5 linked regions of the Tolumonas auensis DSM 9187 genome follow. The protein of the gene in region 4 binds, or shares a complex with, the protein of the main gene of each other region. Links are inferred from orthologs where the notes say so. Each region holds a gene or a part of one and is shown on either strand. Other genes may lie near its edges. The genes, in order: holB, dnaX, dinB, dnaN and holA.

Region 1 (6,046 bases), 2.4 Mb from region 4 along the record:
TCCGGGAGATGCTGCGTTTCATGACGCCGGATAATATGCGGATCACGCTGATAGCGCCGGAAACAGAAACAGACAAGATTGCTGCCTGGTATGACACACCTTATCGAGTCGAGCCAATCGAAACAGCCTGGCTGAATATCTGGCGTAACGCCGCATTACCCGACGCCAAACGTTACAGACTGCCGGAACCAAATTCATTTCTTCCGGATCGGTTTACCGTGCGCCCGAATGCAGAACCACAATCGATCCCGCACCGCTTGATCCATCGGGCCGGACTGCGAGTCTGGCATCTGCAGGATGATTCTTTTGCCACACCGAAAGCCAGTTTATTCATCGCCGTAGACAGCGAGCATGCCGTACAGTCCCCCTATCACATTGCGATGACCAGGCTGATGGTTGATCTGCTGCTTGATCATCTGAATGAATTCACTTATCCCGCCGAAATTGCCGGACTGAATTACAATATTTATGCTCATCAGGGTGGTTTTACCATACAGCTCAGTGGCTTCAGCTGCCGTTTGTATCACCTGCTTGAACTATTGCTGAAAAACCGCACCGCAGGACATTATGAACCGGAACGCTTCTATTCGATCCGGGAACAATTATTACGTCACTGGCGTAATCAGAACAAAGGCCGGCCGATAGCCCATTTATTCAGTCAGCTGACAAGTTTGTTACAACCCAATAATCCTCCGGTTGAAGCATTACTTTCCCATTTAGAGAACGTCACACCGTCTGAATTACCCCAATTCATGCGACGTCTGTTTCAGGCGGTACATCTGGAGGTACTGGCGCATGGCGATATTCAGGAAGATGAAGTCCGCCAGATTGCCGGTCTTCTGGAGCGGGAAATTACACCGAATAGCCTGCCCAGCAGAGAGACCCGTCGTCGTTTAGTCGATATTCGTAATGCCGGTACGTTGCTCTATGAATGCCCATGTCCGCATAATGACTCGGCACTGCTGCTGTATTATCAGTCACCGGAGAAAGATGCGAACAGCATTGCCTGCTATACGCTGGCCAACCACATTATGTCTTCACCTTTCTTCCACGATTTACGAACCCAGCAACAGCTTGGCTATGTCGTCGGAACAGGCAATCTACCCCTGAACCGGCATCCGGGACTGGTATTTTATGTTCAGTCTCCGGTCATGGCACCTGATGGTTTGCTGGCTGCAATAGAGTTATTTATTGATGCCTTCCATATGCAATTACTAGAAATGAATGAGCAAACCTGGCAAAGCAACAAACAGGGACTGATCAGTCAACTGACCGAAGCAGATGCCAACTTACGTGCCCGCAGTCAGCGATTATGGGGAAGTATTGGCAGCCGTGATTTCTCTTTCCGCCAGAGAGAACAGGTAGCCATAAAACTCGAACAACTTTCACGGGCGGATTTTATTCGTTTTGTCCGTTCATTAGGTTCATCACAAGCTGACAGAGTCGTGCTCTATAGTCAGGGAGATGCGCATCAGGGAGACACCAGCGGGATTGAAGGTGTCCATATCGATTATTTAGCAGAGTTTCAGCAGACATCCGCACAGTTTCAGTCTATCTGAGCTGTGCTGATGTCATGGTATTCAGCGTTGAGCCTGAGCAAACAGACGGAAGAAATTCTCGCTGGTTTGCTCAGCCAGTGACTCCGTCGAAACGCCACGCAGTTCTGCGACAAATTTAGCCACATCAGCAACATAGGCTGGCTCATTCTGGTGTCCGCGATGCGGCACCGGAGCCAGATATGGTGAGTCAGTTTCAATCAGTAAACGATCAGCCGGGATCTGGCGGGTCACTTCTCTTAGTGCATCCGCATTACGGAATGTCACAATCCCGGAAATAGAAATATACATCCCCAGATCCAGCGCATCTTTCGCCATCGCCCAGTCTTCAGTGAAGCAATGCAATACACCACCGACTTCACCGGCTTGCTCTTCCCGTAAAATGGCCAGAGTATCTGCTTTGGCATCGCGGGTATGCACAATAACTGGTTTTTTCAGCTCACGGGAAACGCGGATGTGTTCACGGAACGCGTGCTGCTGTTCCGCTTTATTTTCAGTGCTGTAGTAGTAATCTAATCCTGTTTCGCCGATCGCAACCACCCGGGGATGTACAGCCAGCTCACGCAGCAACTCACCACTCCATGGTGATTCCAGATCCAGCGGATGCACACCACAGGAAGCAAACACATTAGGATAAGGCAGCACTGACGTTAACATCGCCGGAAAGGCTTCCAGCGTTACCGATACGGATAAGAAATGACTGACACCCCGTTGCCCAGCTTTATGTAATACATCAGCCAGATCATGGTGTTTCTTGTCGTAGTCGAGGCGATCAAGATGACAATGAGAATCCACTAACACTTGTTATTCCTTGGTAAGAAGTTGATTTAGCCAGTCGGCAAAGAGAATAGACGGCACAGCTGATGGCATATCCAGCAAAGATTGCTTCAGTAGCAATAGCTGTTGCAAACTTTCTAATAAACGCTCAGCAGGACGCTGAGCAAGAAATGACAATAAAGCCGGATGATCCGCGAACGGTAATTGCTGCATAACCACACCTTGTTGCAGTTTCAGCGCATCCAGCAATAACCGGCTCAGCCACTCAAATGTGACCGGCATAGCTGAGACCCAGCATTTGGTCAGACTGCTGATAGTCCAGGGTTGCTGCCGGTATGCATCCAGCGCATTAATGACTGCCAGCCGTTGCTGTTCACCACCTTCATTCAGATATTCCAGCGTACGAAGCGGAGCCCCCTGATTCAGGCGCAAGAGCGCGGGTGTGATTTCCCGGCCAGGCAATTGTTGTTGTAACCATGTCAGCGCCTGTTGTTCTTCAGCCTGCAATGTCCAGACCTGACAACGGCTGACAATGGTAGGTAACAACTTCATTGCTGATTCAGCCTGCAATATTAACAAGCTATTACCGGGTGGCTCTTCCAGCGTTTTTAATAACGCATTCTCTGCAGCTTCGGTCATCCGTTCCGCTTGCAGAATAACGGCAACCTTCCCTCGTCCCAATTGCGGACTGTTCATCAATTGAGCTGACAGTTGGCGGATAATATCTACGCCAATGGATTTAGCATCATCGGCGCCATATACATGCCAGTCAGGATGCGTCTGTTTACCGGATAACTGACAGGCATGGCACTTACCGCAAGGTGTATTCTGTTGTGGTTGTTCACACAAAAACAGAGAGGCCCATTGAACGGCTAATGCTGATTTACCTATTCCTGCCGGTCCGACCAGCAAAAATGCATGAGGCAGTCGCTTGCTGGCAAAAACCTGCTGAAACCGGAGCCAGTATGGCATCAGCCATGGATACATAAAGCCTGCTCCAGTGCAGCATTGATGGCTGCTTGTACCTGCTCAGGTGTCTGACTGGCGTCAATGATAGATATCCGGGGGTCTTGTCTGGCTAATTCCAGATAACGCGCCCGGGTGCGCTGAAAGAAAGCCAGAGCCTCCTGTTCAATACGATCTAATTCACCGCGCTGTCTGGCCCGGTGCAGACCAATCGCCGGATCAATATCCAGATATAAAGTCAGATCCGGCGCAAAATCCCCCAGTACAGCCTGCTTGATCTGGCTGATCAGTACCGGATCGATCCCCCTGCCACCGCCCTGATAAGCCTGAGAAGAGAGATCATGCCTGTCTCCCACAACCCAGTACCCGCTTTGCAAGGCTGGTTTAATGCGGTTTTCGACCAACTGAACTCTGGCGGCATACATCAGCAGCAATTCAGCCTGAACAGTCAGCGGTTCATCGTGCACTTCTTTCACTATGCTACGCATTTTTTCTGCCAGCGGCGTACCACCAGGTTCACGGGTTGTCTCTATCCGAGTAATACCATGCTGGCGTAACCAGTCCAGAACATAGCTAACTGCCGTGCTTTTCCCGGCACCTTCCAAACCTTCAATGACAATGAACTTACCGCTCATCTATTGCTCCAGCACATAGCGTCTTACCGCATTATTATGTTCTGCCAAAGAAGTTGAGAACTTATGAGCTCCACCACCCTTAGCCACAAAGTAGAGATAATTAGTTTTATCCGGATGTAATGCTGCTTTGATAGCAGCTTTCCCCGGCATCGCAATCGGTGTAGGAGGCAACCCGTCAATCACATAGGTGTTATATGGATTGTCGTCTTCCAGATCCCGGCGGCGGATATTCCCGTCATAACGATCTTTAACACCATAGATAACGGTCGGATCAGTCTGCAGTTTCATTTTCTTGTTTAAACGATTCACAAAGACAGATGCAATACGAGGGCGTTCATCCACTTTACCTGTCTCTTTCTCAATAATCGAAGCCATGATCAGGGCTTCATAAGGTGAATCATAAGGAACTGATTTATCTCTGTTTTTCCAGTTTTTTTCCAGATAGCCCTTCATCTCATTATGCGCCCGGCGCAAAATATCCCGGCTGGTTGAGCCGACAGTATAAGAATAAGTTTCGGGCAGAAACCAACCTTCTATATTTTCCTGCTCTATATTGAATTCACTGCGCAGGCTGTTGAGATCATCAGGTGTTAATGGTTGCTCCAGATACGGCGATTTACTGAGCGCTAGCAACCAGTCCTCAATACGTTGACCTTCTATCAGCGTGACGGAAAAAACAGCTTCCTTACCGCTGACAAACACCAAAAGCGCATGTTTAACGTTCCAGCCCTTTTCTATTTTATAAGTGCCGGCTTTGATTTGACTGAGTTCAGGATGCAATTTTAACCAGACGACAGACCAGAATGGTGAAACAGGTTCGGCCGCTAATTCCACCAAAACATCTTTCGCTTTAGCACCTTTCGCCACGGTATAAAGCCGAGAATTTCCTTTCAGCAGCACAGAATCAAGTTGCTGCCAGCTCCAGGAACCCCATGCAGTAAACGCACACAATGCAATCGCCATAACGGCTGTTAATATGCGTATTTTCTTAGGCCAACGCAGCCAACGCGTTTTGCAGGCGCTTAGCAAAGCGATGATCTTCATATTTGACATCTTTTATTCCTGTTACCGGTACAATCCCCATCAGTGCATTTGTCATCCAGACTTCATCTGCATCCAGCAGTATATCCAGCTCTGACGATACTGATTCAACAACATATTGCCAATCGGCCAGTTGCTGTATAACAAAGGCGCGCATCACACCACACACCCCGGATTGTTGCAAGTCAGGCGTAAAAAAACGATTATTTTTTCGCCAAAACAAATTGGCCGTAACCGCTTCAACAACATTGCCCTGCCAATCAAGAACAACCGCCTCAGCCATTCCCCTGCTATCCAGTTCATCCTTCAGCAACACTTGCTCAAGCCGGTTTAACGTCTTAAGACCAGCCAGCATTGGCTGCCATCCTAAACGCTGTTCAGCAACACCTAAGCAAATACCTTGCTGCTGCCAGACATTGTAATGAACCGGATAGGGATGTGAAGAAACAATAATGGTAGGTGACTGGCACCCCTGAGGGCTATATCCACGCCCTCCACTCCCCCGGGTAATGATTATTTTACCGCATGCTTCATCATCGCCGGCAGCTAGCTGGCAGCACTGTTCATATAACGAATCCAGATCCGGCAATGGCAACTTAAGCCGCGCACACCCTTCACGTAATCGTTGTATATGAAATTTCCATAGCTGGGGTTGATGGTTTTTCAGATGCAGAGTGGTGAACATACCGTCACCCAGTGTTAAGCCCCGATCCTGGGCTGAAACCTTAGTAACAGATGAACCATTAACCAGAAGCATAAAATGATCACAAATAAAAAGGGCCTGATAACAGTGTATCAGGCCCTTTGAAATAATATCGAGCGTTAAACGCGTTTAAAAATCAGTGAACCGTTAGTACCACCGAAACCAAACGAGTTAGATAATGCACACTCAAAATTACCTGGTTTGGCAACATTAGCGACCAGATCCAAATCACACTCATCATCCGGATTATCCAGATTGATAGTCGGAGGAGCGATCTGATCACGCAATGCCAGAACAGTGATGATAGCTTCAATCGCACCAGCAGCACCCAAGAGGTGACCTGTCATCGATTTAGTTGAGCTAACCAT
Region 2 (6,020 bases), 2.4 Mb from region 4 along the record:
ATCTTCGTAATCATGAGATACGTGTTTGTAGAATTCGCTATATTCTTCGTCTTTGATCTCTTTGGCAGAACGAGTCCACAGTGCCGTTGCACGGTTAACTTGTTCCCAAGCGCCTTCAGTCGCCGGTTTATCTTCACCTTCGGCAGCTTCTGGTGCTTTCCACAGTTCTACCGGAATGCTGATGTGATCAGAATATTTGCCGATCACGGAACGCAGACGATAATCGTCAAGGAATTCGGTTTCATCTTCTTTCAGATGCAGGATCACATCGGTACCACGGCTGTCTTTGGTGACTTCAGCCACCGTAAAGCTGCCATCACCAACCGATTCCCAACGAACCGCTTTATCATGAGTCTGACCAGCAACACGGCTGATTACAGTGACTTTGTCTGCCACGATAAAGGCAGAATAGAAACCCACACCAAACTGACCAATCAGTTGGGAATCTTTGCTCTGATCACCGCTTAAATTCTGGAAGAAATCTTTGGTGCCGGAACGGGCAATGGTGCCCAGATGCTGGATTGCATCTTCACGGCTCATACCGATACCGTTATCGGAGATAGTCAGGGTGCGCTGTTCTTTATCAATCAACAGACGGACATGCAGCTGACCATCATTTTCATATAAATCAGCATCGGACAACGCTTTGAAGCGCAGCTTATCAGCCGCATCCGCCGCGTTAGAGATCAGTTCACGCAGGAAAACCTCTTTGTTGGAATAGAGGCTGTGCGCCATCAGGTTCAACAGTTGTTTAACTTCAGTCTGAAACCCATGGGTTTCCATATGAACAGTTTCTGTCATCTTGCTTTCCTTGATTTACGGGGAATTTCTGGTACAGAAAACAAGATGGGGATGAATGGCTGATTTTCAAGTCAGGAAAATGCCCTGACGTAGTATATTGAAAGAAAAGGTTACTCCAGCGGACGACGACCGCTTAATGAATGCGACAATGTAGTTCCATCCACCAGTTCAAGCTCCCCGCCAACCGGGACACCATGCGCAATACGGGTGATATTGATCTGATACCGTTTCGCCATGCTGGCAATATAAAATGCCGTCGCATCACCCTCAATGGTTGGATTGGTCGCCAGAATCACCTCCTTCCACTGGCCGCCTTGCAGCACATTATCCAGTTGATCCAGCCCCAGCTCTTTCGGACCAATGCCATCCAGCGGAGATAAGTGCCCCATCAGTACGAAATAACGACCGGAATAAAGATGCGTTTGTTCAATCGCCGCCACATCAGCCGGTGTCTCGACGATACAGAGCTGGCCACTCTCCGCCCGTTTCGGATTCGCACAGATATCACATAACGAGTTTTCAGTGAAAGTACGGCAATGCTGACAATGGCCAATTTCCGTCAGAGCCCGCTGCAGGGTTTGCCCTAACTGCATACCACGTTTACGTTCGCGCTCCAGCAACTGAAATGCCATCCGTTGTGCCGATTTGGGTCCGACACCAGGCAATACTTGTAATTCACGGATCAGAGCATCCAGTAGTGGGCTGAACTTCATGCGTTATACATCCACAGAGTAAGAAACGAAAACAGGCCGTAGCTTATCACTACGACCTGTCAGATACGAATGATCGCCGGAACGGGATCAGAATGGCATTTTGAAACCAGGCGGCAATTGCATACCACCGGTAATTTCAGCCATTTTAGCTTTATTCTGTTCTTCAGCCCGACGCACGGCATCATTAAAAGCAGCAGCAATCAGATCTTCCAGCATTTCCTGATCATCATCCTGCAACAGACTTGGGTCGATAGTGACACGGCGGACATTGTGGCTGCCAGTAATAGTGATCTTGACCATACCGGCACCTGATTCACCAGTGACTTCCATCTTTGCCACTTCTTCCTGCATTTTCTGCATGCGCTCTTGCATCATCTGCGCCTGCTTCATCAAATTGCCCATTCCACCTTTACCGAACATGTTTCCTCACTCAATTTCTATTTGGTTGTGGTTTCAGTCCGCTTCAGTCGCCGGAAGCGGTGGTATCTGTTTTCAATGGCTGAATACTACCATCATCCAGCGTAGCGCCAAACCGTTGCTGTAAAAACTGAACATTCGGATCAGACAGCAATAACAGTTCCGCTTCCTGCTGCAGCCGGATCCGCTCCTGCTGCTCAATTTCTGCCGGACAAGGCAGCGCCAGTTGCACTACCGGCTCAACCTGCAAATTTATGGCCGTTGGCAATATGGTTGATATTGCCTCTGCCAGTTCCTGTACCATCCGAGGCTGAGCCAGATGACGAGCTTCATTTCGGATCTGTAAGTGCCAGCTGTCAGCTTGCTGATCAGTAACTACCGCCTGCATAGCCAGTTGTCGCACCCGGCCGGCAACAGGTAATTTAGCGACTGTTTGTGCCCATTGATCACTGCTTCGCAGTAGTAATTCATTACTCCGCCACACCGAGTCATCGTCTTCATCCGTTTCAGGCAAACGGCTGACCGGTGCCGGATTAGATTGCATCACCGGCGGTGCGGAAGGCGTGAACCGATCAGACTGGCGCTGCTTAAACGACGGCGCAGCATTGTCCTGCTCACTATCCACCGGGGAAATAAATGCTTCCTGATCCTGATACGCGGTCAGCGGTGGTAATTCCCACGGCGGTAAATCATCACTTAATGCCCGATTTCCGGCTACCTGTGGCTGTACATCCTGAGGGGCTACCGTTCTGGCTGGTGCCGCGGTTGCAGGTAACGGAGCGATCTCACCCCGGTTTGCCGGGATACGCGCAGGCATTACCGCAGGCGTGACATGACTTTCGGTCTGATTTTCAGCTTGCTGACGGCGACTGCGTAACTGATTTCTTAAACGAATAATATCCTGCACCCCTGAATTATTCACTTCAGGTCCGGATGCAGCCGGTGTCGCCGGTGCAACCGCAGGAATAACGGCAACTGGTGCCGGAGCCTCAGTCACCGGCGGACTAACAGGCAATGGCCGGGGTTGCATTTCCTGCTCAGCCTGAGCCATCAATTCAGCTTGTTCCTGCATGAGTTTGGCTTGCATCGCCAGATCCTCAACAGCAGCACTTGCTGTCACAGGAGGAGCAACCGGAACAGCGGCAGGAATAACGTCAGGTCTGGCCGGTGTTGCCACAAACGAAGCTGCCGGCGCTGTATTCCGGTGAATCAATTGCGGCTGTTCAGTTATTGCCGGACGGCCCGCCCGTGGGGCAAACGCCAGCATCCGCAGCAAGGTCATTTCCAGTGCACTACGCCCGTCAGGAGCCAACGGTAATTCTTTACGGCCATTCAGTGTGATCTGATAGTAAAGCTGGAGTTCTTCCGGCGGGATCTGTTCCGCCAGCAGCTGTAACTCTTCCGTATCATCAGCACCCGGTTCAGTCTGTTGCCCCAACAACTGCCACATGGCAGTCCGGTGCAACAGACTCGCTAATTCAACATGCAGCTGATCATAATCAGGAGCCAGCTCAGCCAGAGAACCAATCTGCTGCATCAGAGCAGCACCATCACGGGCCGCCAATAACGATAAAATCTGATAAAGCTGCCGGTGATCCAGTGTACCCAGCATCTGCTGTACAGTTTCAGCCTGCAGCAGACCATTGCCGTAAGCAATCGCCTGATCACTTAAGCTCAGCGCATCCCGCATACTGCCCTGCGCTGCCTTGGCCAGCAGACTTAACGCCGCAGGTTCATAAGTTAGTTGTTCTGCCTGCAACACACGCTGCAATTGTTCAACAATCTGCTCACGAGTCAGTGCTTTCAGATGGAATTGCAGGCAGCGGGAAAGAATTGTCACCGGTAATTTCTGCGGATCCGTGGTAGCCAGCAGGAATTTCACATGCTCCGGCGGTTCTTCCAGTGTCTTCAACAGTGCATTGAAGCTATGCCGTGACAGCATATGCACTTCGTCGATCAGATAGATCTTGAAGCGGCCCCGGGCCGGTTTATATTGCACGTTATCCAGTAAATCACGGGTATCTTCCACTTTTGTACGGGAAGCGGCATCAATCTCTAACAGATCGACAAAGTTACCTTGATCAATTTCCCGGCAAGCACTGCATTGTCCGCATGGCCGGGAGGTAATACCAGTTTCGCAATTCAGACATTTCGCCAGAATACGCGCAATCGTGGTTTTCCCCACCCCGCGCGTACCACTGAACAGATAAGCATGATGCAGTCGGCCCTGATCCAATGCATTGGATAATGCCTGTAAGACATGTTGCTGCCCCATAACCTCATGAAAGTTACGCGGGCGCCATTTACGTGCAAGAACCTGATATGCCATATCTGCCTGTTAACGGATCAATGTCCGGGAAAATCAACCAGTTTAAGAACGTTCACACCCATTGCCGTCAGACGCTCTTCACCACCCAGATCAGGCAGGGAAATAACGAATGCCGCATGTTCCACAATACCACCCGCCTCACGGATCATCTTGATTGTGGCTTCAACAGTACCACCGGTTGCCAGCAGATCATCCACGACCAGAACTTTCTCGCCGGGCTTAATTGCATCACAGTGCATCTGCAGACAATCTTCACCATATTCCAGCTGATAGCTTTGCTCCAGCACAGAACGGGGTAATTTGCCCGGTTTACGCACCGGAATAAAACCAAGCTGTAATGCATAAGCTAACGGCGCACCAAAAATAAAACCGCGAGCCTCCGTCCCCACCACTTTATCAAACGACATCGACTGATAATGTTCTTTCAGCAGTTCGATTGTCTGATGAAATCCCTGCGGATGTTCCACCAGACTGGTGACATCACGAAAGATGATCCCTGGTTTTGGATAATCAGGAATGGTGGCAATACAGGATTGGATGAAATCTAGCGTGTTACGGTTCATGGTAGTGAGTTTCAGAAGATAAAATCAAAACGTGTAGGTTAGCAGCCTGCAGGCTGAATGCAATCATTGCGCTTAATGAGGTACAACAAACGCACAAAAATAAAGCCGCCCGAAGGCGGCTTCATAACAATCAGCTAATTTCAGGCGAAATTAGAAGGTATATTGCAGACCAACAATGTAGTTGTCGTCCTGGCCAGAAACCTGATTGATTTTATATTCAGCGAATGCTTTTGCTTTGGCTGTGATGTCATACTGAGTTGCCAGCACATAATATTCGCCCCATGAACCAGATGCATCACCATTGGTGCCAGCATTGTGCGGATCAACCAAGCCATAGTTCACCAGTACTGTCCACTCAGGCAGCATTTTATAAGAAGCAACTACACTCCAGACTGTGTCTTTGTCTGTATCCTGAGTGTCGGTATCATATTTAGCCTGACCATAGGTTGATGCTAAATAGAATGCATCATAGGTATAACCCAGACCAGCAGCATACTGTGAATTGGTATAATCCAAACCGTCTGTAGTTTTACCTTCTTCTGCCTGGTACGCCAGAACAGGTTTCAGGCTAGATACTTCATTGATTGGGAAGGTGTAACCAGCGCTTACGCCATAACGAGTCTGAGTTTTGGCATCATCACCGCTCAGATCTGAATTAGTTTTTTCTTCATCGCTGAATGCAACCGCTGAACGCAGATCCCAGCCATCAGCAGCATAAGTTACCGCTACGCCGTCATCCCAAATATCGCCAGTAGACTGATCTTCTACACCACCAGAGTAGTTCTCATAAGTATCCGTGGTATCAGTCAGTTGAGCATAAGGGCTCGCAATTGCGCCAACCATAGACTGAATACCGTTACCGAAATCAGCACCAATCCAGGAATAACGCGCATCAAAAGTGCCATCGTTATCACCATCGCTGGTGTCATTGCCCTGAGAGGCAACCTGCCATTCCAGTTTACCAATCAGAGCCACATCATTGTAGCCGGTAGCCCATTTACCTTTGGTACCGATACGAACACGGCTGTCACCACCAAAGTTTTCAGCTTCACCTGCTTTAGCATTACCTTCAGTGACTGTTTTATCTGTATCTTTGTAGTTATCTTTCTGACCAGCCATGTAGCGCAACTGACCGTAGAAATCGAGTTGTTGACCATCTTTATCATATACAACAGCCGCATTGGCAGATGCAGCAAA
Region 3 (5,826 bases), 880 kb from region 4 along the record:
CGGGTCGGTTTATCTTCTGCTTCACCGGCAAGATCCCAGTTCGCAGCTAGCAACGGAAAGCGGATCTGACGCAGGAAATTAGCCAGCGGGGTATTACCGGTATCCAGTTCATGATTGCCGACTACCATGGCATCCACACCCAGCTGATTCAGTAAGGCCGCATTCGCCTGCCCTTTGAAGCAGGAAAAATAGAGTGTGCCCTGAAAGCTGTCACCGGCATCCAGTAACAGAAATGGCATTTGTTCGATGATTGCCCGCTGCCGGGCATGTTTGATAAAACCGGCTAAACGCGGAAAACCACCACAATGCAGACGAATATCCGTATGACCGTCAGGTAATGCCAGCCGCAGCGGTAGTGTGGTTTCATCAAAATGAGAGTGAGTATCGTTGATATGCGCCAGATAGAAGCGCCCTAATAATGCAGACATGCAGGCTCCGTAACGACACTGAATGTTACAGGGTGTCTGGTTATACACCCTCTTCATCCTGTCGGGCAATGACAAACTCTTATCCTGTTTCACGCTGCCCGTTAAAGATGACAATATAATGACTGATGAATGACAAGCTGATATCCGTCGACATCAGGCTTTGTACGCAGCATTTTCCTCTTTGGATCGCTGATGCGACTTCTGCCATGTCGGCTTTCATGGCATCATCTGCAACGTTTTCAGTAAAGAACAAGGTCACACCCATGGCGCTGTTTTCATATATTTTTATTACGGTCTGGTTCTGCTTCTGGGTAGGGCTGATGTATAACCAGCCGCACCGTTCGCAAAAACAAAAGATCATCTGGATTGCGGGTTGGTCATTGGCGGCACTGGCAATCAACCAGCTGATTAACCGGGGCATTATTCATTTGTTACCTGAAACTGCAGACCCGATGCAGCATGCCTATTATGTAATGTATCTGTTTAGTGCCAGCTCACTGGTCACAGGGGTGATCCTGTTTATCGGCTTGCAGCTGTTCCGTCGTCCCGTCTGATTTTTTAATTCTGAATTAAATCTGCGCTGCAACCTTTTGCCGCGTCTTTTGTTGCTATAGCAGGAGAAATGCTTCATGAGTGAATTACTGCGACTCTCACCTTCGCATTTGTGGTTCTTTTTCGATAAGTTCTGTCAGATCCCGCGTCCATCAAAACATGAAGCTGCGCTGAGTCAATGGATTCAGAATTGGGCAACGGCGCAAGGTATCATGATTAAGGTTGATCCAGTTGGTAACCTGATCCTGAAAAAACCGGCAACCCCCGGATTTGAAAACCGTAAAGGAGTGATCCTGCAGGCGCATATCGATATGGTGCCGCAGGCCAATGCCGATACCAAACATGATTTCACCCGCGATCCGATTCAGGCATACGTCGACGGCGAATGGGTACGCGCACGCGGTACGACACTGGGTGCTGATAACGGTATCGGCGCGGCCGCTTGTCTGGCTGCTCTTGCTGATAACACGGTACAGCATGGTCCGCTGGAAGTTCTGCTGACCGTTGATGAAGAAGCCGGTATGGGTGGCGCTTTCGGTTTACAGGCCGGCTGGCTGGATGGTGAAATTCTGCTGAATACCGATTCCGAACAGGATGCCGAAGCCTATATGGGCTGTGCCGGTGGTGTGGATGCCAATATTCGATTCCATTTCACGCATGAAACGACACCGGCCAATCTGCAGGCCTTCCGTTTACAGGTCAGAGGGCTGCGTGGCGGTCATTCCGGTGTCAATATTCATCAGGATCGCGGTAATGCCAACAAGCTGCTGAGCCGTTTATTGCTGGATCTGCAGACAGAAAATATCCGTCTGGCAAGTATTGCCGGTGGCACACTGCGTAACGCCATCCCGCGTGAAGCGGAAGCCGTGATTCTGGTCGAACCGGCCCGTCTTCACGCTGTTCAGCAGTTAGTGGCTGAACGAGCTGCCGTATTACAAGCTGAACTGAAAGAGGTGGATAGCAACCTGCAGATCGAAATTCTGCCGACGGAATTGCCTCAGGCGTGCTTCAGTCAGCCAGATCAGCAACGTCTGCTGCAGATGTTGCTGGCCTGCCCGAATGGCGTGATCCGCATGAGCCATGCCATTGAAGGTGTGGTGGAAACGTCAACCAACCTTGGTGTGATCCAGACTACGGAAGAGGGTGTTTATATCCAGTGCCTGATCCGTTCACTGAATGACGAAGGTCGTCATTATGTGCAGCAGATGACCGCTTCGTTATGTACGCTGGCGGGAGCAGATTGTCAGTTCGATGGCGCTTACCCGGGCTGGGCACCGGATCCAACGTCTCCGGCCCTGGCTTTGTTGCGTCAGAAACATGAAGAATTGTTTGGCGAATTACCGAAACTGATGGTGATCCATGCCGGGCTGGAGTGCGGTCTGTTCAAGGCACAATATCCACACTGGGACATGGTCTCCTTTGGCCCGACCATTCAGGGCGCACATTCGCCGGATGAGCGGGTACACATTCCTGCGGTAGCGCGTTTCTGGCAATTGCTGGTCGCGATGCTGGCGGCGATCCCGGAAAAGCAATCCTGAACGAGCAGCTAGTTACCCGGTAATATTTACTGTAAATCTAACGGAAGCTGCAATACATTCGCAGCTTCCGGCAGACCAATACTGATCCCCACCAGCCGCACAGGCTTACCACCACCACGTAACCAGGCCTCATGCAGCAGTTCATCATATAGCTGTGGAGAAAAACGGTTTACCGAGCGTTCGACTGTCGTCTGATGGAAATCAGAGAATTTGATTTTCACCCCCTGCCGGGCAATCTGGCCCTGCCATTCCCGGCGTTGCAGCCGTTTTGACAGCTCAGCCAGCAGTTCAGGCAACATCGCATGCCCCTGCTCTTCCTGCACAATATCGATTGGAAACGTAGTTTCGACACCCACGGATTTACGTTCCCGTGAAGTCTGTAACGGTCGCTCATCAATACCATAAGCCCGTTCCAGCAACATCAGCCCGGTTTTACCCAACAGATATAATAATTGCCGGCGTGGGAATTGCTGTACGTCTGCGCAGGTATGTAACCCCAGCTGTACCAGCCGCTCCGCGGTTTTACCACCAATACCGGGAATTTTTGATAACGCCAGTTGCCGGACAAACGGCGGCACACCTGCCGGTGACAAGACAAACAGACCGTCCGGTTTATTCTGTTCAGAAGCAATTTTGGCGAGAAATTTATTCGGCGCCACACCCGCCGAGGCCGTCAGTTGCAGTTCCTGACGAATGTCGGCACGGATTGCTTCTGCAATACGGGTTGCACTCCCCTGAAACAGGGTACTGTCGGAAACATCCAGATAGGCTTCATCAATAGAAACCTGTTCGATGATTTGACTATAGCGGGCGAAGATCCGCATCACCTGACGTGAAACTTCACTATATAACGCCATCCGCCCGGGCAGCAGCACCAGGCGCGGACACAGCCGCAGGGCATATGCCGTCGCCATGGCAGAACGAACACCATAACGACGGGCAACATAATTACAGGTAGCGATTACGCCGCGGCGTTCTGCTGAGCCGCCAATAGCCAGCGGCAGAGACACCAGCGCCGGATTGTCACGCATCTCCACAGCCGCAAAAAAGCAGTCCATGTCGACATGGATAATTTTTCTCATATAAATACTGTACAAATACACAGTATTTATAAGTTTATCCCGCCTTCAGATTTCCTGCAAGTCAGGAAATTATGCGACTTCGTGACCTTTTGACGCTTCCCAGATCTGGAACCACTGTTCACGCGTCAGGGAGAGTTCTTTGGCTGCTACCGCAGCACGGACCCGTGCGATATTACCGGAACCAATGATTGGCAATGGCTGAGATGGCAGTTTTAACAACCAGGCATAAATCACCTGATCAAGACCTGCCCCACCCAGCTCTTCGCTGATGTTACTTAAGACGGTGCGCAGACGATTTGCCTGTTCTGTCTGAGCGGTAAAAACAGAGCCGCCACCCAGTGCAGACCAGATCATCGGACGGATACGTTTCATCTGCATTTGATCTAACGTGCCATCATCCAGGGCAAACATATTGACCGGATTCACTTCAACCTGATTCGTTACCAGTGAAAAACCCAGACGGGATTGCAGCAGATCAAACTGATAAGGCGTGAAATTAGACACCCCGAAATGACGCACTTTGCCACTCGCTTTCAGCTGAACAAACGTTTCTGCCACTTCATCCGCATTCATCAGCGGATCAGGACGATGGATCAGCAGCAGATCAAGATAATCCGTGTTCAGATTTTTTAATGACGTTTCAACCGATGCAAAGATATGTGCGGCAGAGGTGTCATAGTGTTTAACGGTACGTTGCGGATATTTAGCGGATAACAGCTTGATATCGCATTTAGTCACGATTTCCAGCTGCTGACGCAGAGAGGGTTCCAGTGCCAGTGCTTCACCAAACAGCTGTTCACAGCTGTAATTGCCATAAATATCTGCATGGTCAACGGAGGTGATACCGAGTTCGAGGTGTTGTTTCAGAAAATCTAACCGCTGCGCAGCTGACATATTCCATTCAGCTAATCGCCAGTATCCCTGAATAAACTCTGATAACTGAAAACCACCGGGTGCCGCGTCTACACGTGAAATCATGATTGTTACCCATAACATAAAATATCAGGGTAACAATCCTAGGGAGATAACCACCTGACAACAGCAAAATTCATCTGTCAGGCGATAAAATTTTGACCAGCACCACAAGGCTAATAAAAATCAGGAACCTGATCTTATCAGGTAGGGTTCAAAAGCAGCCGAATATTCCGCTTTAAAGCCTTTGTCCGTTTTACTCACCAGATAGACCGCCAGATTGTGCTCTCTGGCAAAATCCAGCGCTTTTTCAGGCCCCATCACCATCAGAGCGGTATCCAGCCCGTCAGCTTCAAGCGCAGTGGAAGTGATCACGGTTACTGACACCAGCTTATGCGTGATCGGTTTACCGGTTACCGGATCGATAATATGCGAATAACGCTTTCCATCCAGTTCGAAATAATTACGGTAACTACCGGAAGTGCTGACCGCACGGCCATCCGGCACAATAACCGCCTGAATATCTTCAAGCTCATCGGTTGGCTTCTGGATCGCCAGTTTCCAGGGTTCACCTTTGGCATTGACGCCCCGGCTGCGTGAAGCGCCCGCTATTTCGACCAGATAATGATGTACACCATTCGCTTCAAGAAATTCCGCCACTTTATCGGCACCAAGGCCCTCGCCTACCGTGGAAAGATCGACATACAGATCAGGAACATCTTTACGTAAAGTGGCATGCTCCGCACTGACTTCAACATGCAGGCGTTCAATACCAACCCGGGCGCGTGCAGCCACAATCTGTTCATCTGACGGCGTTTTGATCGGGCGCTTATCCGGCCCGAACCCCCACAGATTCACCAGCGGTCCGACCGTTACATCCAGTACACCCTGCGTCCGTTGTCCGACCCGCACGGCACTGATGACAATGTCGGCCATATCCTGTGAGACAGGAAACGGTTGCGTGGATTGCTGCTGATTAAACTTCGATAATGCAGAATCAGGATCATAGGTGGAAATTTCATCGTTGTAATGTTTGAGCAGACTATCCACCTGCGTTTGCAGTGCCTGCTGCCCGCCGGGAAAATCACCGACGACTTTGACATCATAAAACGTGCCCATCGTGCGGCCATGAATTTCCAGCATTGGCCGTTCAGCTGTCTGCTTTTCACAACCCAGCAAAGCCGTCAGCATCAATACAACAATTCCGAATTTATTCCACGACATACTACCTCTCCTGCCGTCAGTTAATAATTAATGCCCGGCACATTTAGTTGAATCAGGCAACTGCTCACCACGCGCCAGCCACTCAGCCGG
Region 4 (5,876 bases):
CCGCTAACCGGTTTATTCTCGACTGGGTGCGCGACAAGTATCTGTTACGAATCAATAGCCTGTTTACTGAAATCTGTGGCGCGGATGCTCCGACGCTGCATTTTGCCGTTGGTCGTCGTCCGACCGCTGCCACAGTACAGATGAATACTGCGGCCGCTCCGGTCGCGGATGTGCGCATCGGACCTGCGATCACGGTGCCATCCTGGACCAGCAAACAGGATGCGATGCCGGAGATTAACCACAAGAGCAATATCAACGAAACCTATACCTTTGAAAATTTCGTTGAAGGTAAATCAAACCAGCTGGCACTGGCAGCGGCCCATCAGGTCGCCGAAAATCCCGGTGGTGCTTATAACCCGCTGTTCCTGTATGGTGGTACCGGTTTAGGTAAAACCCACTTGTTGCATGCAGTTGGCAATGGTATCCGGGCTCGCAAGCCGAATGCCAAGGTGATCTATATGCAGTCTGAGCGTTTCGTGCAGGATATGGTGAAAGCACTGCAGAACAACGCGATTCAGGAGTTTCAGCGCTATTACCGTAGCGTGGATGCGCTGCTGATCGATGATATTCAATTCTTTGCCAAGAAAGAGCGTTCGCAGGAAGAGTTTTTCCATACTTTCAATGCGTTACTGGAAGGCAACCAGCAAATCATTCTGACTTCTGATCGTTATCCGAAAGAGATCGACGGCGTGGAAGACCGCCTGAAATCACGCTTTGGCTGGGGCTTAACCATTGCGATTGAACCACCGGAGCTGGAAACACGGGTGGCGATCCTGATGCGTAAGGCAGAAGAGAACAAAATTCATCTGCCGCATGAAGTCGCGTTTTTCATTGCCAAGCGTCTGCGTTCCAACGTCCGTGAGCTGGAAGGGGCGCTGAACCGTGTGATCGCCAATGCGCGGTTTACCGGTAAGCCAATCAATATCGACTTTGTGCGTGAAGCGCTGCGCGACATGCTGGCGCTGCAGGAAAAACTGGTCACCATCGAAAATATCCAGAAAACGGTGGCCGAGTATTACAAAATCAAAGTGGCGGATCTGCTCTCCAAGCGGCGTTCCCGCTCTGTGGCGCGTCCACGGCAGCTGGCGATGGCGCTGGCCAAAGAGCTGACCAACCACAGCTTGCCGGAAATCGGCGATGCATTTGGTGGCCGTGACCATACCACCGTACTGCATGCCTGCCGTAAAATTGCCGAGCTGCGCGAAGAGAGTAACGATATCAAAGAAGATTACTCGAATCTGATCCGAACCCTTTCCTCTTAAACGCGGGAGAAACAGTCCATGCAATTTTCCATTAGCCGCGACAGTCTGCTGCGGCCATTGCAATTGGTATCCGGTTCTATCGGTGGTCGTCCGACATTACCTATTTTAAGCAACGTGCTGTTAAATGTAACCGAACAGCGTTTGTCACTGACCGGAACGGATCTCGAAGTGGAAATGATCGGTCTGGTGCCATTAGCGGGCGCCGTGGCGGTTGGCAGTATTACCACGCCAGCGCGCAAGTTGCTGGATATCTGTCGTGGATTGCCGGATGGTGCACAACTGGACTTTGTGCTGGAAGGTGAGCGTCTGATTCTGCGTTCCGGTCGCAGCCGTTATTCGCTGTCTACGTTACCGGCAGCGGATTATCCGAATATCGAAGAGTGGAACTCGGTTCTGGAATTTGATATCAGCCAGCAGGAACTGAAACGTCTGATGGAAGCAACGCAGTTCTCCATGGCGAGCCAGGATGTGCGTTTCTATCTGAACGGCATGTTGTTTGAAACCAGCGGGCAGGGTCTGCGCACCGTGGGTACCGATGGTCACCGTCTGGCGACCTGTCGCCGTGAAGTGTTGAATGAGCCGCAATCTGACCATCAGGTGATCCTGCCACGCAAAGGGGTGCTGGAACTGGCGCGTCTGCTGGAAAACGATGATCGCACCATTCGTCTGCAAATCGGCCTGAATAATCTGCGCGCTGAAGCGGAAGGGTTCATTTTTACTTCAAAACTGGTGGATGGCCGTTTCCCGGATTATCGCCGGGTGTTCCCGCGTCAGAGCGACAAAATTCTTATTGCTGAGCGTGAACTGCTGAAACAGGCGTTCTCACGGGCGGCAATCCTTTCCAATGAAAAATTCCGTGGCGTGCGTTTACATCTGACTACCAATCTGTTGCATATCACTGCCAACAATCCGGAACAGGAAGAAGCTGAAGAACTGATCGATGTGCAGTATGACGGCCCTGAACTGGAAGTCGGATTTAACGTCTCCTATGTGCTCGACGTGCTGAATGCGTTAAAATGTGAGCAGGTGAAGTGGTACCTGACGGACGCAAACAGCAGCGCCTTGGTCGAAGATGCCAGCAATGACGACGCGCAGTATGTCGTCATGCCAATGCGTCTGTAGGCTACATGCTGCACAAGCTGCAGATCCAACATTTTCGTAATCTCGGCCAGACGGAAATATATCCGTCTGGCGGGATGAATTTGCTGTTAGGACTGAATGGCAGTGGCAAATCCAGTGTGCTGGAAGCTATCCATTACCTCAGTCTGGGGCGTTCTTTCCGAACTCATCTCACCAACCGTGTGATCATGCAGGGGGAGAAGGCGTTTACGCTGTTTGCCCAACTGGAGCTGGATGAACAAAGCATCAGCATCGGTTTGCAAAAAGACCGGCAAGGCGATACGCAGCTTAAAATTGGTGGCAAGAGTGCAGATAAATTAGCACAACTTGCCAGTCTGTTACCGTTGCAGTTGATTCACCCGGAAGGTTACAACCTGCTGACCGGTGGGCCACAGCAACGACGGGCATTTATTGACTGGGGTGTGTTTCACGTGGAACAGGCATTTTTCCCGTTATGGGGCAAGGTGCGCCGTCTACTGAAACAGCGTAATGCCTTATTACGACAATCCAGCCACTATGCGCCACTGGCTTACTGGGATCAGCAGCTGGCTGAATTCAGTGAGGCATTGAGTGTTTTCCGGCAACAATATTGTCAGGCCTTGCTGCCGCTGGTACAGCAGATCTGTCAGGAGTTGTTGCCCGAATATACTTTCCAGGCCACTTTTTATGCTGGCTGGCAGCAGGAACAGGGATTGCACCTGTTACTGCAGGAAGGGTTTGAACGTGACCGGCAGTTAGGTCACACGGCCATTGGCCCGCATCGTGCTGATTTGCGGCTACGGGCTGAAGGCGTTCCGGTGCAGGATTTACTGTCCCGTGGTCAGCTCAAGTTACTGGTTTGTGCATTGCGTCTGGCGCAGGGATTGTATCTGCGGCAGAACAGCGAGAAGACTTGCCTGTTTCTGATTGATGATTTTGCTTCAGAGCTGGATGCGGAGAAACGCTACGTCCTGGCCAAACGGTTACAGCAATGTGAGTCACAGGTGTTTATCACCGCGATTGACCAGCAACCGTTACAGGAAATGATGCAAGAATTTGATTGCCGTTTGTTTCACGTGAAACAGGGCAACATAACCGAATAGTCGACACAGTGGGAATAAACATGAGCGAGAATACTTACGACTCCTCGAGTATTAAGGTACTGAAAGGGCTGGATGCGGTACGTAAACGTCCGGGTATGTATATCGGGGATACCGATGACGGATCAGGTCTGCATCACATGGTATTCGAAGTGATGGATAACTCCATCGACGAAACACTGGCAGGTCACTGCACGGATATCGTTGCCCGTATTCATGAAGATGGATCGGTATCGGTGCGCGACAATGGTCGTGGTATTCCGGTCGACATGCATAAAGAAGAAGGCCGCTCTGCGGCTGAAGTCATCATGACCATCCTGCATGCGGGTGGTAAATTCGATGATAACTCCTACAAAGTATCCGGCGGTCTGCACGGTGTGGGTGTTTCGGTCGTTAACGCGCTGTCAGACAAACTGCTGCTGACCATTCAGCGTAACGGTAACATTTATCAGCAGACCTATTTCCTGGGTGAGCCTGATGCCCCGCTGGCGATCATTGGCACGTGTGAAGGCACGGGAACAGAAATCCGTTTCTGGCCAAGTCTGTCTATTTTCTCTGACGTGACGTTCCGTTATGAAATTCTGGCGCGTCGTTTCCGTGAACTCTCATTCCTGAACTCCGGCGTTTCTATCCGTCTGATTGATGAGCGTGATGGCCGTGAAGATCACTTCCATTATGAAGGTGGTATCCGCGCATTCGTGGAATATCTGAATCAGAACAAAACGCCAATCCATCAGAAAGCATTTTATTTTGATCTGGCGCGTGAAGACGGTATTTCTGTGGAAGTGGCGATGCAGTGGAACGATGCCTATCAGGAGAACGTTTACTGCTTTACCAACAACATCCCTCAGCGTGATGGTGGTACTCACCTGGCGGGCTTCCGTTCTGCGCTGACCCGTACGCTGAACACGTACATGGATAAAGAGGGTTACAGCAAAAAAGCCAAAACCTCTGCCTCCGGTGATGATGCGCGGGAAGGTCTGACGGCAGTTATTTCTGTCAAAGTACCGGATCCTAAATTCTCTTCCCAGACCAAAGACAAGCTGGTTTCTTCCGAAGTGAAGACGGCGGTTGAACAGGCGATGGGTGAGAAGCTGGACGAATACCTGCTGGAAAATCCGGGTGAAGCCAAGATCATTGTCGGCAAGATCATCGATGCCGCGCGTGCGCGTGAAGCCGCGCGTAAAGCACGTGAGATGACTCGTCGTAAGGGTGCGCTGGATATCGCGGGTCTGCCAGGCAAACTGGCGGATTGTCAGGAACGTGACCCGGCACTCTCTGAACTGTACCTCGTGGAAGGTGACTCCGCGGGCGGCTCTGCCAAGCAGGGACGTAACCGCAAGTATCAGGCGATTCTGCCACTGAAAGGTAAGATCCTGAACGTGGAAAAAGCCCGTTTCGACAAGATGATTTCCTCACAGGAAGTCGGCACGCTGATCACCGCGCTGGGCTGTGGTATTGGCCGCGATGAATACAATCCGGACAAAATGCGTTATCACAACGTCATCATCATGACCGATGCGGACGTCGACGGTGCGCATATCCGTACGCTGCTGTTGACCTTCTTCTATCGTCAGATGCCGGAAATCATTGAGCGTGGTTATGTCTATATTGCGCAGCCACCGTTGTATAAAGTGAAAAAAGGTAAACAGGAACAGTACATCAAAGATGAAGAGTCGTTGCTGGAATACCAGACCACACTGGCACTGGATGGTGCGGAATTGTATGTGAACGATTCTGCACCGGCTATTTCCGGTGCCCAGCTGGAAAAAATGGTACTGGAATACCGTACGGCGCAGCATCTGATTACCCGTCTGGCGCGTCGTCTGCCGGAAGCAGTGCTGCAACAGTTACTGATTCTGCCTGTGCTGACCACAGAGGCACTGAAAGATGAAGCCCAGGCCAAGGCATGGGTTGCGCAGTTGCAACACAACCTGGATGAGCACGGTAACAATGGCTCGCAATATACCTTGTCAGTACACCGTCACGCAGAGCATGGTGTTTATCTGCCGCAAATTCTGCTGCGTCAGCATGGTGTCGAAAAACACTATCAGCTGGGTTTTGAGTTCCTGAACTCACCGGAATATCAGCAGATTGTTAACATCGGTCAGCAGATCACTAACCTGATAGAACCGACAGGTTTCCTGAAGCGTGGTGAGAAAGTCCGTCCGGTAACCAGCTTTGAAGAAGCGCTGCAGATCTTACTGGATGAAGGTAAACGCGGTCTGTATATCCAGCGCTATAAAGGGCTGGGTGAGATGAATCCGGAACAGTTGTGGGAAACCACCATGGACCCAATGACCCGTCGTATGCTGCAGGTCACCATTGAAGATGGCATGGCAGCCGATCAGCTGTTTGCTACCCTGATGGGTGATAATGTTGAGCCACGCCGTGCATTCATCGAGAGTAATGCATT
Region 5 (5,987 bases), 3.1 Mb from region 4 along the record:
CTGTGCCGTGCCTGATTTACCGGCTGCTTTATACGGTGTACCGGCAAAGGCATGACGACCGGAGCCTTCCGGTCCGTTATTAACCAGATACATCCCTTCCAGTGCGACACCCCAGTAACTGTCATCTTTTACCTGAATCGGTTCCTGTTCGGCGGGGATGATCCGCTGTTGTTTGTCGCCATTGCCAAACGCCATACCAATATGCGGCGTAATGATCCGGCCATGCTGTGTCAGAATACTGTGTGCCCGCGCCAGCTGGATCAGGGTTGAGGTCCAGTAACCCTGACCGATGCCCACGGAAATCGTATCACCCTGGAACCAGGGTTGGCGGTGCCGCTTCTGCTTCCATTCCCGGGATGGCATGATGCCGGTGCTTTCTTCAAAAACATCCAGACCGGAATAATTGCCGAAACCAAAGCGGGTCATGTATTCATTGATCTTGTCGATCCCCACGCGGTACGCCAGATCGTAGAAATAGGTATCCGCAGAGACTTCAATCGCGCGGTATACGTCCAGCCAGCCATGTCCGCCACGGCGCCAGTCACGGAACTTGCGTGCGGTCCCCGGGATCTGGAACGTCGCGCCACCGAAGTAGCGATAATAAGGGGTAATCGCGCCTTCATTCAGGCCCATAATGGCCAGCAGAGGCTTAACGGTTGAAGCGGGCGCATAGCCGCCCTGTGAAATCCGGTTGATCAACGGACGGTCCGGATCTTTCAGTAATGCGGCATACTCTTTGCCCGTGACACCACGGACGAAGATATTCGGGTCGTAGCTGGGGGCGGAGACAAACGCCAGTATCGAACCGTCACGCGGATCCATCATGACGATACCGCCCTTGCGGCCCTGCATGAGTTCGTAAGCGCGTTTCTGCAGCTTGATATCAATACCGAGGTAGAGATCCTGTCCGGCCTGCGGTGGCTGGAATTTCAGCGTACGTAACACCCGGCCTTTATTATTGACCTCGACTTCCTGATAACCTGCCTGACCATGTAATTGATCTTCATAGTATTTTTCGACACCTTGCTTACCGATATCGTGGGTCGCGGCATAGTTGGGCAATTTGCCGTCTTTATCCAGCCGTTGCAGATCTTTGGTATTGATCCGGGCAACATAACCCAGGGCATGTGTCAGTACATCGGCATACGGATAGTGCCGTTTCAGGTAGGCTTCAATGCTGCTGCCGGGAAAACGGTACTGATTGACAGAGAAGATCGCGACCTGCTCTTCGTTAAGCTGTTCTGCCACGGTGACCGGATTAAATTTCCGGTTATGCCGCGCTTCAGCCAGGATCCGCGGGATATTCTCAGGATCCAGTCCCAGCAGATCGGTCAGTTCCTGCACGGTCTGTTTCAGATTGGTCGTTTGTTCCGGGATCAGTTCCAGACTGAACTCCGGCTGGTTCTCCGCCAGTAATACGCCGTTGCGATCGAAGATCAAACCGCGCGGCGGAGCACTGGGGATCACTTTGATCCGGTTGCTGTTGGAACGGGTCTGATAATTCTGATACTGCTCTACCTGTAAATAATAGAGGTTGCCAAGCAGCATCGAGATCATCAGCGCAATGACGAATACAGAAAACCATACCCGTCGTGCAAACAGTGCACTTTCCTGCGCTTTGTTCTTAAAGGCAATCCGGGTCATGAGTTATTCGCGATGATAAGGATGGTTGGTGGTCAGACTCCATGCACGATAGAGGCTTTCTGCGACCACAATACGAACCAGCGGATGCGGCATGGTGAGCGCGGATAAACACCAGCTCTGTTCCGCTGCGGCTTTACAGGCCGGCGACAGACCTTCCGGGCCACCGATTAACAAAGCGACATCACGGCCATCCTGTTTCCAGCTTTCCAGTTGCTGTGCCAGCTGTGGCGTGGTCCAGTTTTTTCCGGGCAGATCGAGTGTCACAATGCGGCTTGATTTACCTACTGCGGCCAGTGCCTGTTCACCCTCTTTTTCCAGTATCCGGGCAATATCCGCGTTCTTCCCGCGTTTACCGGCAGGAATTTCGAGCAGCTCCAGCGGCATATCCTTCGGGAAACGTCGCTGGTATTCATTAAAGCCGGTGGTTACCCAGTCAGGCATTTTGGTGCCAACGGCAATAAGCTGGATCTTCATCGATCAGGCAGCCTTGCTATTACGGTTCCACAGTTTTTCCAGCTGATAGAGATGGCGTGCATCGTTTTGCATGACATGCACCATCACTTCACCCAAATCGACCATTACCCATTCGCCGTCACTGTTGTTATCCACACCAAACGGCATCATGCCGGCATGACGAATTTCTTCGGCAAGGTTTTCAGCGATTGAGCGTACATGGCGGTTAGAGTTACCGGTACAGATGATCATGCAGTCGGTAATGTCCGAAATGCCGTGTACGTCCAGCACCATAATATCGCTGGCTTTCATGTCGTCGAGCTTGTCTACGACGAAGTCTTGTAGTTGTTTACCTTGCAAGAAGATGTTCCTCCGGTTAATGAGCGCGCGATTATAGCATGCAGCTGTGCGGGATCAGCATTCGCTTTTTCAGAGTTGTACCGGTAAGGTAAAACGTAATGAAGTGCTGCCGCGAAATGCCAGTGAAAGGGTCTGCAGCCATTGCCAGGCTGTGGCACTGTCGAAGGTGCGGTTACTGCGATCCAGTTCGCTCATCATCCGTAACATGTCGCGTAACTGGTCCGCCGGCAGGCGTTGCATGGCCTGCTGTACCAGCGTTTGCCGGCTTGGCCATATTTTGGCCGCCTGCAGTAACGAGGTGAGTGGTTGGCGGGCATCCTGTGCCAGGCGTAATGACCAGAGCAGCTCCAGATCTTTGGCCAGCGCCCAGGTCAGCATACCGGGTTCAACCCCTTCATCCCGCAGCTGTGCCAGCATGCGCAGGGCGCGCTGACTCTTACCTTCCAGCAAGGTATCCAGCCATTTGAAGGGGTCAAAGACATTGTGCCGGGTGATGTTGTGCTGCAATACCGCCACGGTCAGTGGCTGGGGGAGTGCCAGCAGCGCGAGTTTTTCCAGCTCTTGGGCGGCTGCCAGCAAGTTACCTTCGAAGGCATGACACAGAAAGGTAATGCCATCATTGTCGATACGTAAGCCATTCTGCTGGCTGCGCAGTTTCATCCAGCGCGGGAAATAGCGGGCATCCGGCAAGGCGACCGGGATATAAATCCCTTGTTTATCCAGTGTCGTGAACCAGCCGCTTTTGCTCTGACTGCTGTTCAGTCGCGGGCCAAGAATAATCAGCAGCAGATCCGGGTGCAGTTGCTGCTGTAATTCGCTGATCCGTTCTGCCCACTCTTTTGGCAGTTTGTCACCCAGCTCGATCTCAATAATTTGCCGGCTGGAAAACAGACTCAGACTTTGACTGCAGGCATGAATATGATCCCATGGCAGCGGTTCTTCGCTGGCGCTGAAGCGGTAAACATCGGTAAAACCCTGTTCCCGGGCGACATGACGGATTTGCTGCAACGCTTCCATTTTCTGTAATGGTTCGTCGCCAAAAATAAGATAGCAGGCACGAAGGCCTGCTTGTAACTGTTCAGCTAATTGTTCGCTGAAGACCCGCATCAGAAGACGACACGGCTGAGCTGGATCAGGATCAGATCTGCGGTCTGAACTTCCATCTCATTGCGCAGTTGTGCCTGTTCGCGGGAAGAGGCCAGCGCCTGTGAGGATTTGTTCAGGAACACCCGGCTGAAGCGGGCACTGAATTTCTGCAGTGGTTTATGCGGCAGGGTGATGCTGTAATCGGTATTAAACAGCATCACATATTCCACGACCTGGCTGCGGTTATCCAGCGAGGCAGCACTGTTACTGACACTGATATTACCCAGATTCAGCACCGGAACCTCGTCGCTGCTGTCAACCAGCTTTACACCGGAATGACGCAGACGTGTGGTGACCAGGCGATAGATATCGCTGCGGTCATCACCTTCCACATGGATCGCTTTCAGCTGCGATGGCAGTAATTTTTCATCCATACTGCCCCGCATATGAAAACCACAACCGGTGAGCACGAGGCTCACCAGTATCATCACACCACAAACCAGTCGTTTCATAGATTAGCCAACCACGATATTGAGCAGTTTGCCCGGGACATAGATCACTTTACGCACGGTCAGATCAGCAGTGAACTTCGCCACAGTGTGATCCTGCATCGCCAGTGCCTGTACCTGTTCCTGGGTGGCATCGGCAGCCACGGTCAGCTTACCGCGCACTTTACCATTGACCTGTACCACCACCAGTTTTTCGTCTTCCACCATCGCGGCGGCATCGGCTACCGGCCAGGCGGCCTGATCGATATCCGCATTACCCAGCGCCTGCCACAGATGGAAGCAGACATGCGGGGTGATTGGATAGAGCATCAGTACGACGTTGGTCAGCACTTCCTGTACCAGTGCGCGATCCTGGTCTGACTCTTGTGGTGCTTTCGCGACACGGTTCATCAGCTCCATTACAGCAGCAATGGCGGTGTTGAAGGTCTGACGACGACCAATGTCATCGCTGAACTTGGCAATGGTCTTATGCAGTTCACGGCGCAGTGTTTTCTGCTCATTGCTCAGGCTCGCCACGTCCAGTTCTGGTGCGGCACCTTTCGCAGTATGTTCGGCCACCGCTTTCCACAGACGTTTCAGGAAACGTTGTGCACCATCGACACCTGATTCCTGCCATTCCAGCGTCATATCGGCTGGTGAGGCAAACATCATGAACAGACGTACGGTGTCGGCACCGTAACGTTCCACCATCAGTTGCGGGTCGATACCGTTGTTCTTCGATTTCGACATCTTGGTCATGCCGGCGTGGATCACTTCACGGCCTTCATTATCCACTGCTTTGATGATACGGCCTTTTTCGTCACGCTCTACTTTGACATCGGTCGGGCTGACCCAGACGCGGGCACCGTGTTCGGTGTAGTAGAAGGCATCAGCCAGCACCATGCCCTGACACAGCAGGCGAGTGAACGGTTCATCGCTCTTCACCATGCCGGAGTCACGCAGCAGTTTGTGGAAGAAACGCGCATACAGCAGGTGCATACAGGCGTGTTCGATACCACCGATATATTGATCTACCGGCAACCAGTGGTTAGCACGATCGGTATCCAGCATGCCTTGTTCGTAATCCGGGCAGCAGTAACGGGCGAAATACCAGGACGATTCCATGAAGGTATCGAAGGTATCGGTTTCGCGCAGCGCAGGCTGACCGTTGTAGGTCGTTTTTGCCCACTCCGGATCGGCCTTGATCGGGCTCTGCACGCCGTCCATCACTACGTCTTCCGGCAGAATCACCGGCAGCTGGTCAGCTGGTGCTGGTACCACGGTGCCGTCTTCCAGCGTCAGCATCGGGATTGGTGCACCCCAGTAACGCTGACGGGAGACACCCCAGTCACGCAGACGGAAGTTAACGGTGCGTTTACCTAAACCCTGCGATTCCAGTTTGGTACAGATGGCATCAAAGGCTTGTTTGAAGTCCAGACCATCAAATTCACCGGAATTAAACAGCACACCTTTCTCGGTGTAAGCAGCGGCAGAGATATCCGGAGCAGAACCATCTTCAGCCGCGATCACGGCACGAATTTCCAGACCGTATTTATGGGCAAATTCAAAGTCACGCTGGTCGTGCGCAGGTACGGCCATGACTGCACCAGTACCGTAGTCCATCAGTACGAAGTTAGCGACCATGATTGGTACGCGACGGCCATCCAGCGGGTGCAGGGCATACAGGCCGGTGGCCATGCCTTTTTTCTCCATCGTCGCCAGTTCAGCTTCGGCAACTTTGGTGTTTTTGCACTCTTCAAGGAAGTCAGCCAGCGCGGCGTTGTTTTCTGCAGCCTGTTTTGCCAGCGGATGTGCCGCAGCCACGGCGACATACGTCACGCCCATCAGGGTGTCCGGACGGGTGGTGTAGATATCAAACGATTGTTCGCTGTTTTCTACATGGAAAGTCATGGTCAGACCTTCAGAGCGGCCAATCCAGTTGCGCTGCATGGTTTT

Evidence for each region.
Region 1: the proteins of dnaN (region 4) and holB are in contact, whole or in part, in a cryo-EM structure (PDB 8GIZ), measured with the Escherichia coli proteins. The link is inferred for Tolumonas auensis DSM 9187 from one-to-one orthologs.
Region 2: the proteins of dnaN (region 4) and dnaX are in contact, whole or in part, in a cryo-EM structure (PDB 8GIZ), measured with the Escherichia coli proteins. The link is inferred for Tolumonas auensis DSM 9187 from one-to-one orthologs.
Region 3: the proteins of dnaN (region 4) and dinB are in contact, whole or in part, in a solved structure (PDB 1OK7), measured with the Escherichia coli proteins. The link is inferred for Tolumonas auensis DSM 9187 from one-to-one orthologs.
Region 5: the proteins of dnaN (region 4) and holA are in contact, whole or in part, in a cryo-EM structure (PDB 8GIZ), measured with the Escherichia coli proteins. The link is inferred for Tolumonas auensis DSM 9187 from one-to-one orthologs.

The regions. Positions count from the first base shown.
Region 1 is NC_012691.1:2,393,564-2,399,609, forward strand. What follows is about bases 1,341-4,340. They hold holB (DNA polymerase III subunit delta'), read right to left. Parts: upstream 3,321-4,340; coding sequence 2,361-3,320; downstream 1,341-2,360. Other genes in these bases: TOLA_RS11090 (insulinase family protein), read left to right, coding at 1,341-1,559; TOLA_RS11095 (TatD family hydrolase), read right to left, coding at 1,581-2,357; tmk (dTMP kinase), read right to left, coding at 3,305-3,934; mltG (endolytic transglycosylase MltG), read right to left, coding at 3,935-4,340. In the rest of the region: more of TOLA_RS11090, read left to right, coding at 1-1,340; more of mltG, read right to left, coding at 4,341-4,978; pabC (aminodeoxychorismate lyase), read right to left, coding at 4,923-5,732; fabF (beta-ketoacyl-ACP synthase II), read right to left, coding at 5,798-6,046. UniProt on the Escherichia coli protein: Part of the beta sliding clamp loading complex, which hydrolyzes ATP to load the beta clamp onto primed DNA to form the DNA replication pre-initiation complex.
Region 2 is NC_012691.1:2,423,485-2,429,504, forward strand. Bases 1,620-4,593 are described here. They hold dnaX (DNA polymerase III subunit gamma/tau), read right to left. Parts: upstream 4,261-4,593; coding sequence 1,978-4,260; downstream 1,620-1,977. Other genes in these bases: TOLA_RS11250 (YbaB/EbfC family nucleoid-associated protein), read right to left, coding at 1,620-1,934; apt (adenine phosphoribosyltransferase), read right to left, coding at 4,278-4,593. In the rest of the region: molecular chaperone HtpG, read right to left, coding at 1-801; recombination mediator RecR, read right to left, coding at 912-1,514; more of TOLA_RS11250, read right to left, coding at 1,602-1,619; more of apt, read right to left, coding at 4,594-4,823; TOLA_RS11265 (porin), read right to left, coding at 4,974-5,942. UniProt on the Escherichia coli protein: Part of the beta sliding clamp loading complex, which hydrolyzes ATP to load the beta clamp onto primed DNA to form the DNA replication pre-initiation complex.
Region 3 is NC_012691.1:874,734-880,559, reverse strand. The notes cover bases 1,573-4,352. They hold dinB (DNA polymerase IV), read right to left. Parts: upstream 3,601-4,352; coding sequence 2,545-3,600; downstream 1,573-2,544. Other genes in these bases: TOLA_RS04110 (aldo/keto reductase), read right to left, coding at 3,670-4,352; TOLA_RS04120 (aminoacyl-histidine dipeptidase), read left to right, coding at 1,573-2,518. In the rest of the region: TOLA_RS04135 (bifunctional metallophosphatase/5'-nucleotidase), read right to left, coding at 1-428; TOLA_RS04130 (hypothetical protein), read right to left, coding at 508-693; TOLA_RS04125 (hypothetical protein), read left to right, coding at 692-982; more of TOLA_RS04120, read left to right, coding at 1,058-1,572; more of TOLA_RS04110, read right to left, coding at 4,353-4,581; TOLA_RS04105 (FAD:protein FMN transferase ApbE), read right to left, coding at 4,699-5,736; TOLA_RS04100 (BolA family protein), read right to left, coding at 5,764-5,826. UniProt on the Escherichia coli protein: Poorly processive, error-prone DNA polymerase involved in translesion repair and untargeted mutagenesis. Copies undamaged DNA at stalled replication forks, which arise in vivo from mismatched or misaligned primer ends.
Region 4 is NC_012691.1:136-6,011, forward strand. What follows is about bases 503-3,332. They hold dnaN (DNA polymerase III subunit beta), read left to right. Parts: upstream 503-1,280; coding sequence 1,281-2,384; downstream 2,385-3,332. Other genes in these bases: dnaA (chromosomal replication initiator protein DnaA), read left to right, coding at 503-1,262; recF (DNA replication/repair protein RecF), read left to right, coding at 2,390-3,332. Outside these bases: more of dnaA, read left to right, coding at 1-502; more of recF, read left to right, coding at 3,333-3,463; gyrB (DNA topoisomerase (ATP-hydrolyzing) subunit B), read left to right, coding at 3,484-5,876. UniProt on the Escherichia coli protein: Confers DNA tethering and processivity to DNA polymerases and other proteins. Acts as a clamp, forming a ring around DNA (a reaction catalyzed by the clamp-loading complex) which diffuses in an ATP-independent manner freely and bidirectionally along dsDNA.
Region 5 is NC_012691.1:3,102,553-3,108,539, reverse strand. Bases 1,546-4,486 are described here. They hold holA (DNA polymerase III subunit delta), read right to left. Parts: upstream 3,565-4,486; coding sequence 2,527-3,564; downstream 1,546-2,526. Other genes in these bases: leuS (leucine--tRNA ligase), read right to left, coding at 4,059-4,486; TOLA_RS14475 (LPS-assembly lipoprotein LptE), read right to left, coding at 3,564-4,055; rsfS (ribosome silencing factor), read right to left, coding at 2,122-2,457; rlmH (23S rRNA (pseudouridine(1915)-N(3))-methyltransferase RlmH), read right to left, coding at 1,648-2,118; mrdA (penicillin-binding protein 2), read right to left, coding at 1,546-1,644. In the rest of the region: more of mrdA, read right to left, coding at 1-1,545; more of leuS, read right to left, coding at 4,487-5,987. UniProt on the Escherichia coli protein: Part of the beta sliding clamp loading complex, which hydrolyzes ATP to load the beta clamp onto primed DNA to form the DNA replication pre-initiation complex.